Regions from separate parts of the Mesorhizobium sp. INR15 genome, predicted to be linked through region 2. Evidence: predicted binding sites of a transcription regulator. Region 2 holds the regulator's gene; the other holds the start of a gene.
What was found. The regulator PhoB, encoded in region 2, activates phosphate uptake and scavenging genes when phosphate is short. The targets are predictions, from matches to a motif close to TGTCATNNANCTGTCAT.
Positions count from the first base shown of each region.

Region 1: a site for PhoB is predicted at 4,301-4,317, ahead of phnF (phosphonate metabolism transcriptional regulator PhnF). Genes of this name have one in related genera too.

Region 1 covers NZ_CP045496.1:1,957,805-1,965,174, forward strand. Annotated here, with positions in the region: gene phnL (phosphonate C-P lyase system protein PhnL) at 1-130, opposite strand, end outside; gene phnK (phosphonate C-P lyase system protein PhnK) at 354-1,130, opposite strand; gene GA829_RS09500 (alpha-D-ribose 1-methylphosphonate 5-phosphate C-P-lyase PhnJ) at 1,127-2,038, opposite strand; gene GA829_RS09505 (carbon-phosphorus lyase complex subunit) at 2,035-3,147, opposite strand; gene phnH (phosphonate C-P lyase system protein PhnH) at 3,149-3,760, opposite strand; gene phnG (phosphonate C-P lyase system protein PhnG) at 3,760-4,221, opposite strand; gene phnF (phosphonate metabolism transcriptional regulator PhnF) at 4,343-5,092, shown strand; gene GA829_RS09525 (zinc-binding alcohol dehydrogenase family protein) at 5,384-6,403, opposite strand; gene GA829_RS09530 (ABC transporter permease) at 6,478-7,370, opposite strand, start outside.
Region 2 covers NZ_CP045496.1:1,618,502-1,625,871, reverse strand. Annotated here, with positions in the region: gene xylF (D-xylose ABC transporter substrate-binding protein) at 1-674, opposite strand, end outside; gene GA829_RS07865 (ROK family protein) at 946-2,190, shown strand; gene phoB (phosphate regulon transcriptional regulator PhoB) at 2,203-2,892, opposite strand; gene phoU (phosphate signaling complex protein PhoU) at 2,909-3,616, opposite strand; gene pstB (phosphate ABC transporter ATP-binding protein PstB) at 3,642-4,445, opposite strand; gene pstA (phosphate ABC transporter permease PstA) at 4,442-5,293, opposite strand; gene pstC (phosphate ABC transporter permease subunit PstC) at 5,297-6,280, opposite strand; gene pstS (phosphate ABC transporter substrate-binding protein PstS) at 6,348-7,370, opposite strand, start outside.

The sequences.
Region 1 (7,370 bases), 340 kb from region 2:
CGCCAAGCACGGTGCATTCGCCGGCCCGGATGGAGAAGGAGACACCGGAGACCACAGGCAATTTGATGCCGTCGCGCAGATGCATGGTGAAGCTCTTGGCGACGTCGGAGACAACGAGGGGGGTCGGCATCAGAAAGTCCTCCAGTCGCTATTCGATAGTGATCTTGGGTGGTGCCAGGCACCCCCCTCTGGCCTGCCGGCCATCTCCCCCTCAAGGGGGGAGATTAATTGCTCTTCTGCCTGGCTCCATCTGCAAGGTCGGGGACTGGCGAAAGCCGACGCGACAGCCGATCTCCCCCCTTGAGGGGGAGATGGCCGGCAGGTCAGAGGGGGGTACGCCGGAGCAAGCATGATCACACCTGCAAAATCGAGGAAACAAGCAATTGGGTGTAAGGCGCGCGCGGGTCGTCGAGCACGCGGTCGGTGAGACCGCTTTCGACAACGCGCCCGTCTTTCATCACCATCATGCGCTGCGACAACAGCCGTGCCACGGCGAGATCGTGGGTGACGACGATGGCCGCCAGGCCGAGATCGGTGACCAGACCGCGCAACAGGTCGAGCAGGCGCGCCTGTACCGAAACGTCGAGACCGCCGGTCGGCTCGTCCATGAACACCAGGCGCGGTCCGGTGACGAGATTGCGGGCGATCTGCAGGCGCTGGCGCATGCCGCCGGAGAAGGCGCGCGGTTCGTCGTCTATGCGGTCCTCGTCGATCTCGACGCGCGACAGCCAGTCGACGGCGGTGGCGCGGATCTTGCCGTAGTGGCGATCGCCGACCGCCATCAGCCGCTCGCCGACATTGGCGCCGGCCGAAACCGTCATGCGCAGGCCGTCGGCGGGGTTCTGGTGAACAAAGCCCCAGTCGGTCCGCATCAGGAAGCGGCGCTCGGCCTCGCTCATGCGGTAGAGTTCGCGGAACTGGCCGTCGCGCATGCGGTAGCTGGCGGTGCCGGAGCTCGGCAGCAGCCGCGTCGACAGGCAGTTGAGCAGTGTCGTCTTGCCTGAGCCGGACTCGCCGACCACAGCCAGCACTTCGCCCGGCCACAGGTCGAAAGTGACGTTGTCGCAGCCGACGCGCGAGCCGTAGAATTTTGACAGTGCGCTGACGCGCAGCAGCGGTTCGTGGGTCATCGTGCCGGCTCCATTGTTTCGACAGCAGCCCGTGTCTCAGGCGCGAGATGGCCGCGATGGCCTTGTTCGCGCCGCTTCTCGCAATGATCGGTATCTGAACAGACGAACATGTGGCCGCCGTGGTCGTCGAGGATGACCTCGTCGAGATAGACATTCTCGGCCGCGCACAGCGCGCAGGGCTGGTCGAAGGTTTGCACCTCGAACGGATGATCCTCGAAGTCGAGGCTGACCACGTCGGTGAAGGGCGGCAGCGCGTAGATGCGCTTTTCGCGGCCGGCGCCGAACAGCTGCAGCGCGGGCGAGCGGTGCATCTTCGGATTGTCGAATTTCGGCGTCGGCGACGGGTCCATGACGTAGCGGCCCTCGACCTTGACCGGATAGGCATAGGTGGTGGCGATGCGGCCGTGCTTGGCGATGTCCTCGTAGAGCTTCACATGCATGAGGCCGTATTCCTCCAGCGCATGCATTTTGCGCGTTTCGGTTTCGCGCGGCTCGAGGAAACGCAAGGGCTCCGGGATCGGCACCTGGTAGACCAGCACCTGGCCGGCGCCGAGCGGATGTTCCGGGATGCGGTGGCGGGTCTGGATGATGGTGGCTTGCGCTGTGTCGGTGGTCACCGCGACATTGGCGACCTTCTTGAAGAAGGCACGGATCGAAACCGCGTTGGTGGTGTCGTCGGCACCTTGGTCGATGACCTTCAGCACGTCATCGGGGCCGATGATCGACGCGGTGACCTGAACGCCGCCGGTGCCCCAGCCGTAAGGCATCGGCATTTCGCGTGAGGCGAACGGCACCTGATAGCCGGGAATGGCGATGCCCTTGAGGATCGCCCGCCGGATCATCCGCTTGGTCTGTTCGTCGAGATAGGCGAAGTTGTAGGTGGCGATGTCTGTCGGTTGCGCGGTCATTCCGCTGCCTCCCTTTTCTCTTCAATCTTCGCGGGATTCTCTCGGGCGTCGTATTCGGCGCGCATGCGGCGCACGAGATCGAGTTCGGCCTGGAAGTCGACATAGTGCGGCAGCTTGAGATGCTCGACAAAGCCGGTCGCCTGGACATTGTCTGAATGCGAGATGACGAATTCCTCGTCCTGTGCGGCGGCAACGACATCTTCGCCGAGTTCGGAAGCACGAAGCGCCCGGTCGCAGAGCGCCATCGCCATCGCCTTGCGCTCGCTCTGCCCGAAGACCAAGCCATAGCCGCGCGTAAATTGCGGCGGCGCCTTGGCCGAACCCTTGAACTGGTTGACCATCTGGCACTCGGTGACGTGCACCGTGCCGAGCGGCACGGCGAAAGGTAGTTCCGGCACGTCGAGTTCCAGATCGACCTCGCCGATGCGGATCTCGCCGACAAAGGGATGGTTGCGGGCATAGCCGCGCTGGGTGGAATAGCCGAGCGCCAGCAGGAAACCCTCGTCGCCGCGTGACAGCGCCTGCAGGCGGATGTCGCGCGCCATTGGAAATTCCAGCGGCTCGCGGGTGATGTCGCCCGGGATATGATCCCCAGGCATGTCGCCGTCCGGCTCGATCAGGCCTTCGCGGGCAAGGATCGCCGAGACACGCGGCATGGCTTCCGCCTCAGTTGCACGCTGCAAGGGTTCCGGGACATCGGCACCGGCGGCAAGCTCGGGGTCGAGCAGGCGGTGCGTGTAGTCGAAGGTAGGGCCGAGCAACTGGCCCCCGGGAAGATCCTTGTAGGTCGCCGACACGCGCCGTTCGATCAGCATCGTGGCGGTGTCGATCGGCTTGGAATAACCGAAGCGCGGCAGCGTCGTGCGATAGGCGCGAACAAGGAAGATCGCTTCGATCATGTCGCCGCGTGCCTGGACGATGGCAAGCGCGGCCAGCTCACGGTCGTAGAGCGAGCCTTCGCTCATAACCCGGTCAACACCAAGCGCCAGTTGCTCGACGATCTGGTCGAGCCTCAACGCCGGCACCGACCGGTCGCCGCGCCGCCGGTCGGCGAGCAGGCTGTGAGCGTTGGCAATGGCGGCTTCGCCGCCTTTTACCGCGACATACATGTTAAGCCTCCATCGTCTTGATGCGGGTCGTGCGCGGCAGGCAGGCGATGCCATCCGGTGCGGCCAGGATGATGTCGATGCCGCGCGGGAAGCGCTTGATATTCTGCTTCCACTGTTCGACGAAGTGACGCGGCATCGCTGCTGGCGCGATCGTCGCGCTGGCCTCGATGCCGGGACCTTGGAGCAGCAGCGGCGCGCCCGAAAAGAGGTCGCTCACCTGCAGGATGAGTGTGGTTGAACGGTCGGGATAGTCCTGCGTGCCTTGCGAAAAGCCATCGAGCGCCATCATCTCGGCGGGCGAGGCGATCAGCGCGAAATGCGCGTCAGCCGGCGTGTTGGCCATCGGCGCGCCGCTGTGGAAGCCAAGCCAGGTTTTCACCGCAGCCGCAGCCTGGAGGGCAGGGTCGAGCCAGAGCGGCGTGTCGTTGTCGCAGAGCGCCAGGGCGATGGCGCCGGCGGTTGCCGTCAATGGCGCCGGCGGGCGGGCGAAGGCCGGCAAGGGCTGCACCGTGCCTGGCCGCGCCATCGCGTCCATGACGGCGCGAAAGACGGTCTGGGCATTGAACACCGGATCGGCAAAGCCGCCGTCGATTGCTTGCGTTGAAACGTCCATCAGTCTTCTCCGCGAACCATGGTGAAGAAATCGACCTTCGTCGCCGCCGTCTCGGCGCGGCGCTTGTCACGAGCCTCGGTCAGTGTTGCCTGCAGCGGGGCGATGAGCCTGGTCTCGACCTCATGACGATGGCCGGGGTCCTGCCAAAGCGCGTCGGCGATCGCCGCCAGCCTGGCCTTCTGCTTGTCGCGGCCGAGCGCGTAGCAATGACCGACCTGGCCGGATGCCAGCCGCACAGTGGCCCGGGTAACGGTGGCCTCACCGACATTGAACGGCGCGCCACCGCCGCCGATGCGGCCACGCATGGTGACCAGCCCGGTTTCGGGGCCGCGCAGCAATTCGGCCTCGACGGGCAGGCCCGACACGTTCCAGAGCCGGACAATGTCGTCGCCGCTGGATTGCGCCAGTGTTGCCATGGCGGCTTTGCGCCCGGCCTGGTCCCTTGCTTCCTGTCCTCGCATCATCAACATTCCTCATTGCTAAATTTGTCTATTGATATAGACAACTATACAAATTATATCTATTATCTAACGTGTGTCCATGACGGGTGGATGACAGGGGTTGGAAGGCCGGGGGCAAAAGATGGTTGGGCAACAGACGGCCGACAGCATTGAGCGGCGCAGCGGCGTTTCGCTGTGGCGCCAGATCGCCGACAAGATCCTGCAGTCGATTGCCGTTGGCGACTTTGCCGAGAATGCGGCACTGCCGCCCGAGGTGGCGCTGGCCGAACGCTACGGCGTCAACCGCCATACGGTACGCAGTGCCATTTCGGCCCTTGTGCAGGAAGGCGTGCTTCGGGCCGAGCAGGGGCGCGGTACTTTCGTGCTGTCACGCAAACGGCTGTCTTACCCGATCGGCGCGCGCACGCGCTTCTCGACCGGCCTGCAAGGGCAGACATCGGAGCGGCATATCGTGCTGCTCGCGTCGACGGTCGAGCCGGCCAGCCCGCGCGTCGCCGAGGGCCTTGGGCTTGCCAGGGGCGCTGACGTGATACGCTTGGAGACGCGCGGTGAAGCTGATGGGCGGGCGGTCTCGCGTGCCGCCGGCTGGTTCGATGCCAAACGCTTTGCCGGGATCGACGCCGCGATGGCGCAAACCGGATCGATCACCGCATCGCTGGCACGCTTCGGCATCGACGACTATCTCAGGCAGTCGACCGTGCTGTCGGCGCGCCATGCGGATGCCGCCGACCTCGCCGACCTCGACCTGCGGCCGGGCGCCATCGTGCTGGTCACGGTTGCCATCAACGTCACGCCCGACGGCCAGCCGATCCAGTTTTCCGAATCCCGCTTTCCGGCCGAGCGGGTGGAGTTGAAATTGTCGGCGCTGTAGGGCGGATCCTATATCAGACCGTGACTTATCTCGATCGCGCCCGCCTGTCGGCGGCTTCGCGTCTGAGGACCGGCTTCCCCCACTCCGTCTCGGCTTCGCCGGGCCACCTCTACCCCCTCCGGAGGGAGAGGAAGGGGAGCCCGCTGTGATGGCGGGAGAGGAAGAACCCGGTTGGAGGAGCGTTGGCGGTAAAAGCTCGCGCCCTTCCTCTACCCCGTCGATCGGGGGAGAGGTGTCGAGCGCAGCTCGACGGAGTGGGGGTCGACCTGCGCGGGCATCTTCAATTCCGTGTTATGATCCAATCTCGATCACAGCCTTGATCAGGCCGGACTTTTCATGTGCCCAGCGGGCGAGATCGGACGGCGTAGCGGCAAGCGTTGTTGTGTGGGTAACCAGCTTCGCCAATGGCACGGCGCCGTCACGGATCGAGGCGGCGACATGATCGAAGTCGGCGCGCAAGGCATTGCGGCTGCCGACCAGCGTCATCTCACGCTTGTGGAATTCGGGATCGGAGAAGCTGATGTCGTCCTTGACGACGCTGACCAGAACCAGCGTGCCGGCATGCGCGACATGGGCGAAGGCCGATTGCACCGACTGGGTGTTGCCGGTGGCGTCGAAGACCACGTCGAAGCCTTCGCCGTTGGTTGCTTCGCGAACCAGATCGGCCGCTGATGCTTGCGAACCATCAAGGACCGAGAAGCCGAGTTCACTTGCCGCGAAGCCCAGTCTTTCGCTGCTCATGTCGAGCAGGCTCACGTCGAGGCCGGCGATGCGGGCGAAGATGGCGGTGCCGAGGCCGATCGGGCCGGCGCCGATGACCAGCGTACGCGCGTCTGGTTCGGCCCGCGCCCGGCGCACCGCATGCGCGCCGATGGCCAGGAATTCGACGGCGGCGGCGTCGGCCAGCGAGAGGCCGTTGGCCGGATAGAGGTTTTGTGCCGGCACCAGGATCTGCTCGCACATGGCGCCGTCGCGATGGACGCCGAGCACTTCGATCCTGACGCAGCAATTGGGTCTGCCTTGCCGGCAGGCGATGCATTTGCCGCAAGCGAGATAGGGATTGATGACCACCGGTTCGCCAACGGCGAGATCGACACCGGCGCCTGTCTCCACGATGGTTCCCGATACCTCGTGGCCCATGATGCGGGGATAGGCGAGGAACGGATGCTTGCCTTCGAAGATATGGTAGTCGGTGCCGCAGATGCCGACATGGCTGACCGCGACCAGCGCCCAGCCCGGAGGCGGCGCGCCGGGCGCCTGATGGTCTTCAAGAACAAGGTCGCCGGGCGAGCGGCAGACTACGGCTTTCATGTTTCAATCCAGTCAGGTCATGGCGTTGCCGGCCCATCGAACGAAGAGGGCCGGCAATTCCGCCAGGGGGTGGGTTACTTGCCGCCGCGGCGGCGCAACCCGTCGAAATAGACGATGATGATGATCAGCGCGCCGGTGATGATGCGCTGCCAGAACGAATTGACGTTGAGCAGATTGGCGCCGTTGTTGATGGTGGCCAGGATGAAGGCGCCGAGCAGCGGCCCATGCACCGAGCCGACCGCGCCGAACAGCGATGTGCCGCCGATGACCGACGAAGCAATCGCTTGCAGTTCCCAGCCTTCGGCCTGCGTCGGGTTGCCGATGCCGATGCGGGCGGCAAGCAGGACGCCGACGAAGGCCGCGCACAGGCCTGACAGCGTGTAGGCCATGTAAATGGTGCGCTGGACATTGACGCCCGACAGGCGCGACGCCTCGGCGTTGGAGCCGACCGAAAAGAGATAGCGGCCCCAGCGGCTGTGATGGAGGAAGATGTAGGCCGGAATGCCGACCAGGATGACCATCCAGAACAGATTGGGGATGCCGATAAAGGAGTTGCGGGAGAAGGCGGTGAAGCTGTCGCTGTTGATGTTGATCGAGTTGCCGTTGGTCATCAAAAGGCCGATGCCGCGCAGCGAAGTCAGGGTTGCCAGCGTGATGATGAAGGGTGGCAGTCCCATCTTGACGATGCCGAAACCGTGGAAGAGGCCGATGCAGACGCCGACCAGCAGCGTCACCAGAATGGCCAGCCAGATCGGGAAACCGGCATTGATCATCATGGCGACGACGACAGTGGCGAAGCCGACCACGGCGCCAACCGACAGGTCGATGCCGCCGGTGATGATGACGAAGGTCTGGCCGACCGCCATGATGGCGATCATCGACCCCTGGCGCAGAAGATTGGCGATGTTGTTGGCGGAGGCGAAACTGCTTGTCGTCACCGACAGCAGAATCCAGAGCAGAACCAGCA
Region 2 (7,370 bases):
CCACCAGCGGTGCCGTCATTGGCCGCGACCACCGCATCGACCTTGTTGTCATTGGCGGTCAGGAACTGCTCCATGTTCTTCTGGGCGTTGGCAGGCAGCCAGCCGTCCGTGTAGGCCTCGCCGACATTCTTGATCTTGCCGCTGTCGATGGCCGCCTTGAGCACTTCCATCGAGCCCGAGAACAGGAAATCGGCATTCGGATCGGCGCCTGAGCCCTTGATGAAGACGTAGTTGCCTTCCGGCTTCACCTTGAACACTTCGCGGGCCTGCATGCGGCCGACTTCCTTGTTGTCGAAGGTCAGATAGAAGACGTCCTTGTTTTCGATCAGGCGGTCATAGCCGACGACCGGAATGCCTTCGTCCAGTGCCTTCTGCACGGCCGGGCCAATGGCCGAGGCATCCTGCGCCAGGATGATCAGCGAATTGGCGCCTTGCGAGATCAGGCTCTCCACGTCCGTCAACTGCTTGCCGGGATTGGACTGCGCGTCGGCGGAAATATACTTGTCGCCAGCGGCCTCGATGGCCTTCTTCATCGCCGCCTCATCGGTCTTCCAGCGCTCTTCCTGGAAATTCGACCACGAGACACCGATGACCTTGTCCTTCGCCTGCGCGACCGACACGAGCGTCAGCGACATGGCGGCACCCGCCAGGATGGCGGCTGTGAATCTTTTCATGTTATCCTCCCTGCGCCGCGTGTGGCGCGACCAAACTGACCCGAAGGCCGGCACAAAGGCTCTATTTTTTCGAGCCTCGAAAAAACACTGGTCCAACGTCAGAGCGCTGTCAACATCGATTCTGATGGTTTCTGATGTTCGGAGTAATTTTTTTCGAGCCCCGTAATAAATAATATGACAGGACTGCCGGGTTCTGCCAGTATTTGGAGTGTGTCACCGACGGCCTTCGATTGCACGAAAGGTCGCGGCGGCGGGGAGGAAAGCAGGAACAATGTCGGTCGGAATCCGTCACGACGATTTGCGCCGGCGCAACCGGGCGATGGTTATTTCGTCCGTACGCCGGGCAGGACAGCCGTCCCGCACCGAAATCGCCGCCACAACCGGGCTCAGCCATTCGACCATCTCGGCGATCTCCTCCGACCTGATCGCCGAAGGCATTCTCACGGAAAGCAAGCCAAGCGAGACCGTGTCCCTGAAGCGCGGCCGCCCCCAGGTTGGCCTCAGCCTCCACCCGGAAGCCGCCGCCGTGATGACCGTGGTGTTGTCGCTGAACTTCCTGTCGGTTGCCGTCATCGACTATGCCGGCCAGGTGATCGCCGAGGAGCAGCGCCGGCTGGACACACTGACCATGTCGCGCGAGGCGCTCATTGGCGAATGCGTCGCCATCGTGCGGCGCCGGCTCGAGGATCCGGACCTCGATATCCACAGCGTCGCCCGCATCGCACTGGCCATTCAGGGCATTACCGATTCCCATGCCCGCGCGCTGCTGTGGTCGCCGATCACACCACAGACCAACATCCCTTTCGCCGACATCCTGGAAGAGGAATTCGGCATCCCCGCCACCATGGAAAACGACTGCAATATGATGGCGGTTGCGCTGCGCTGGCGTAACCCGGAGCGCTACCGCGATGACTTCATCGCCATCCTGCTGTCGCACGGCATCGGCATGGGCCTGGTGCTGAAGGGCGAATTGTTCACCGGCACCCATTCGTCCGGCGGCGAGTTCGGCCACATGATCCATCGGCCGAACGGTGCGCTTTGCCGCTGCGGACGGCGCGGCTGCGTCGAGGCTTATGCCGGCAACTACGCCATCTGGCGCAACGCCAGGCAAATGGGCGAGGACGCCGAACCGGTCGACGTCAGCGACGCGGAGATGCGGGCGCTGGCGGCATCGGCTCGCGAAAGCGATGGGCCGGAGCGCGAAGCTTACCGCAAGGCCGGTGAAGCGCTCGGCTTCGGTCTCGGCAGCCTGTTCGCGCTGATCGATCCGGCGCCTGTCGCCATGGTGGGCGTCAGCGCCGCCGCCTTCGACCTGATCGAACCGGCGCTGCGCGAAGCCATAGCCCAGACCGCCGGTGGCCAGCACTCGAAATCGATTTCCTTCGACACCGAGCCGAATGAGCTGCCGCTGATCCGCGAAGGCTGCGCCATGCGGGCGCTGACCTTCGTCGACCAGGAGATTTTCGCGCCGGGCTCACAAACAAAGCCTGAATCCGTCGGCAAGGACGTCGCCTGAATTTGCCGGCTTTCAGTCTTCCCTGATGGCGTAGCCCGCGCCGCGAATGGTGCGGATGACGTCGGGCATGCGGCCATTGTTGACCGCCTTGCGCAGCCGGCCGACATGCACATCGACCGTGCGCTCGTCGATATAGATCGTCTCGCCCCAAACATTGTCGAGCAGTTGGCTGCGCGAAAACACGCGGCCAGGATGACGCATCATGAATTCGAGCAAACGGAACTCGGTCGGCCCGAGCCGGATCTCGCTTTTCTTGCGGTAGACCCGGTGCGATTCGCGATCGAGCACGATGTCGCCGACCTTGAGCACACTGGACAGGACTTCCGGCTTGGCGCGGCGCAGCAGCGCTTTTACCCGAGCCATGAATTCCGGCGTGGAAAACGGCTTGACCAGATAGTCGTCGGCGCCGGTGGAGAGACCGCGTACACGGTCGCTTTCCTCGCCGCGCGCGGTCAGCATGATGATGGGCAACCGCTCCGTCTCGGGACGCATTCTTAGCCGGCGGCAGAGCTCGATGCCGGAAACCGCCGGCACCATCCAGTCGAGCACCAGAAGGTCGGGAACATTCTCCTGGAGCCGGATTTCGGCCTCATCGCCGCGCGTTACCACTTCGACCTGGTAGCCCTCGGATTCAAGGTTGTAGCGGAGGAGCACACCTAGCGGCTCCTCGTCCTCCACCACCATGATGCGTGGCGCGATCATCGGCTGGTCACCCCTGTCATGCCGCCGGCACGGTCATTGCCGTCTCGTCCTGCTTCGGACGATTGGCGGGCAACTGCGTGCCGGTCAGGACATAGTACGCGTTTTCAGCGATGTTGGTCACGTGGTCGCCGATGCGCTCAAGATTCTTGGCGCAGAACAGCAGATGCGTGCAAGCGGTGATGTTGCGCGGATCTTCCATCATGTAGGTCAGGAGCTCGCGGAACACCGAGGTGTACTTGACGTCGATGCGCTCATCGTCGGCGCGTAGTTTCGCCAGGGCGGCCGCGTCGCGCGCCGCGTATTCCTCGATGACGCCCTGTACCTGGATCAGCACCAGCTGCGCCATTCCGTCGATGGAGTGCGACAGGTCGCGCGGCGTGACGCTGAGGCCGACGGTGCCGACGCGCTTGGCGATGTTCTTGGCCAGATCGCCGATGCGTTCCAGATCGCCGGCCATGCGGATCGAGCCGACGACATGGCGAAGATCGTCCGCCATCGGCTGCCGCTTGGCGATCAGCGTGATGGCGCGGTCGTCGAGCTCGCGCTGGCGCGCGTCCATGATGGCGTCATCGGAAACGACGCGCTGCGCCAGCGCGTTGTCGGAGGTCAGCAGCGCCTTGGTTGCACCGCCAACCATCGCGCCGGCGAGATCGCCCATATCGCTGATGAGCCTGCTGATCTGTCCGAGATCCTCGTCGAAAGAAGCGACTGTATGTTCGCCCATGATCTTGTCCTCGTATGCCTGAGACTCAGCCGAAGCGGCCGGTGATGTAGTCCTGAGTGCGCTTCTCGCGGGGCGACGTGAAGATCTTCTCGGTCTTGTCGAATTCGACCAGCTCGCCCAGGTACATGAAGGCTGTCTGCTTCGACACGCGCGCTGCCTGCTGCATGTTGTGGGTGACGATGACGATCGTGTAGTCGGCTTGCAACTCGTCGATCAGCTCTTCGATCTTGGCGGTCGACAGCGGATCGAGAGCCGAAGCCGGCTCGTCGAGCAGGATGACTTCGGGCTTCACCGCCACGGTGCGGGCAATGCAAAGCCGCTGCTGCTGGCCGCCGGAAAGGCTGAGGCCGCTGGCATTGAGCTTGTCCTTGACCTCGGTCCAGAGCGCCGCACGCTTCAGCGCCTGTTCAACGCGACCGTCCATCTCGGACTTGCTGATCTTCTCATAGAGCCTGACGCCGAAAGCGATATTCTCATAGATCGACATTGGGAACGGTGTTGGCTTCTGGAACACCATGCCGATCTTGGTCCGCAACAGGTTGAGGTCCTGCGAGCGGTCAAGAACGTTCTGGCCATCGAGCAGCACCTGGCCCTCGGCGGTCTGCTTCGGGTAGAGCTCATAGATACGGTTGAAGACGCGCAGCAGCGTCGACTTTCCGCAGCCCGACGGTCCGATGAAGGCGGTGACGCTGCGCTCTGGCAGCGACAGCGTGATGTTCTTCAGCGCCTTCGACTGGCCGTAGAAAAAGTTGAGGTTCTTGACCTCGATCTTGGCCTTGGCGGTTGCCTCGGTTGCGATCGTCATGTCTGGAGACAACATCTGGCTCATTTGTCCTCTCTGCGTCCGGTCAGGCTGCGTGCAAAGATGCTAAGCGCGAGAACCGTCAATGTGATGATGAGTGCACCGGTCCAGGCCAGTTGCTGCCATTCCTCGTAGGGGCTGAGAGCAAACTGGAAGATGGTGACAGGCAAGCTGGCCATCGGCGCGTTGAGATTGCTGCTCCAGAACTGGTTGTTGAGGGCCGTGAAGAGCAGCGGTGCCGTTTCGCCGGAGATACGGGCGATCGATAGCAATATGCCGGTGACGATACCGGAAAGGGCGGCGCGGTAAGCGACGGATTTGATGACAACCCAGCGCGGCGCGCCGATCGCGGTGCCGGCTTCACGCAACGCGTTCGGCACCAGGTTGAGCATGTCCTCTGTTGTGCGCACAACGACCGGAATGACCAGGATGGCGAGCGCCACGGAACCGGCGAGCGCCGAGAAATGCCCCATTGGCCGCACCATCAACTCGTAGACGAACAGGCCGACGATGATCGACGGCGCGGAGAGCAGGATGTCGTTGATGAAACGCACCACGGTGGTGAGCTTCGAGAAGCGTCCGTACTCGGCCATGTACGTGCCGGCCAGCACGCCGATCGGCGTGCCGACGATAACGGCGATGACCGTCATCACCACGCTGCCGTAGATGGCGTTGAGCAGGCCACCGGCATCACCCGGCGGCGGCGTCATCTGCGTGAAGACGTCGAGCGAAAGGCCGGCAGCACCCTTGTAGAGCAACGCGCCGAGGATAAGCGCCAGCCAGGCAAGGCCGATGCCGGCGGCGACGACGCACAGCGTCATCATCACGCCATTCTTGCGCTTGCGGCTTTGTTGAAGCGATGTGGCTGTCGACATCGGTCAGGCTCCCGTGCGGGCGTCGATGCGCATCAGCATGTAGCGTGCCATGGCAAGGATGATGAAGGTAATGACAAACAGGATCAAGCCGAGCGCCACCAGCGAGGATGTGTAAAGATCGCCGACGGCTTCGGTGAATTCGTTTGCGATGGTCGCTGAGATTGTCGTGGCCGGCGCGAACAGCGAGGTGCTGATCCGGTGCGCGTTGCCGATGACGAAGGTCACCGCCATCGTTTCGCCGAGCGCACGGCCAAGAGCAAGCATGACGCCGCCCATGATGCCGATGCGGGTATAGGGAATAACCACGCGCCGGGTCACTTCCCAGGTCGTGCAACCGATACCGTAGGCCGATTCTTTCAGCACTGACGGCACCGTGTCGAACACGTCCTTGGTGATCGAGGTGATGAAAGGCAGGATCATGATGGCGAGGATCATCGCCGAGGTCAGCAGGCCGATGCCGTAGGGTGGGCCGGCAAACAGGTTGTTGAGGCCGGGAACGCCGTGGAACAGCCAGATAATGAAGGGTTGAACCGTCGTCTGCAGGAACGGTGCCAGCACGAACAGACCCCAGATGCCGTAGATGATCGAGGGGATGCCAGCGAGCAGTTCAACCGCCATGCCGATCGGGCGCCGCAATGGGCGCGGGCAAAGTTCCGTGAGGAAGATTGCGATGCCGATGCCGAGCGGCACGGCAATCAGGATGGCGATGGCCGATGTGATGATGGTGCCGTAGATGGGCGCCAGCGCACCGAATTTCTCAGTGACCGGGTTCCAGCTTTCGGTGGTCAGAAAGGAGAAGCCAAAGGTAGACAGCGCTTGCCAGGAACCGGCAAACAAGGAGATCGCGACACCGCCGAGCAGCACCAGCACGAGGATCGCGGCGGCACGGGTAGCCGCATGAAAGATAGTATCGGTCAGCGCGAAGCGTCTGACGATGGCGTCGCGCGAGCCTTTATTGGCTGGCAAGGCTTCCTGGACAGCACTCATGTCAAGCTCGGCTCTTTGTCTTGAGAAAAAAGGAGCGCCGCAAGGCGCGGCGCTCCTTCGGGTGAAATTACTCGCCGGCGTAGACGGGCTTGCCGTCGGCCATGATGTCGGCCTTCCAGGAGGTCTTGATCAGGTCCACGACGCTGTCCGGGATCGAGACATAGTCAAGCGCCTTGGCGGTTTCCTTGCCGTCCTTGTAGGCCCAGGCAAAGAACTTCAGGGCTTCACCGGTGGCAGCCGCATCATCCGGAGCCTTGTGGATCAGCACCCAGGTCGAGGCGGCGATCGGCCAGGTGGCATCGCCAGGCTCGTTGGTGATGATGACGTTGAAGTTCTTCGCGCCCTTGAAGTCGGCATTCGAAGCAGCCGCGCCGAAGGATTCGAGTGAAGGCTCGACAACCTTGCCAGCAGCGTTCAACATCTTCGAATAGGAGAGGTTGTTCTGCTTGGCATAAGCATACTCGACGTAGCCGATACCGCCGTCGGTCTGCTTGACGGTGTTGGCAACGCCTTCGCTTCCCTTGGCGCCAACGCCGGTCGGCCATTCAACGGCCGTGTCCGAACCAACCTTTTCCTTCCAGTCAGGCGACAGCTTGACCAGATAGTTGGTGAAGTTGAAGGTCGTGCCCGAGCCGTCCGAACGGTGGACGACGGCGATGGCGGTCGACGGCAGGGTCAAGGTCGGGTTCAGCGCCTTGATCGCGGCGTCGTCCCAAGTGGTGATGGCGCCCATGTAGATCTGCGCGATCGTCTTGCCGTCAAGGATGAGTTCGCCCGGCTTGACGCCCGTCAGGTTGACGATCGGCACGATGCCGCCCATGACCATCGGGAACTGCACGAGGCCGTTCTTCTCGAGGTCGGCATCGGACATTGGCTTGTCGGTGGCGCCGAAGGTCACGGTCTTGGCGGTGACCTGCTTGATGCCGCCGCCGGAACCGATCGACTGGTAGTTGAGGCCGATGCCGGTGTCTTTCTTGTAGGTGTCGGCCCACTTGGCGAACACCGGGTAGATGAAGGTCGAGCCGGCGCCGGAAAGATCAGCTGCCATTGCCGCGGAAAGGGTGAAAGTGGACGCCGTAGCCATTGCGAT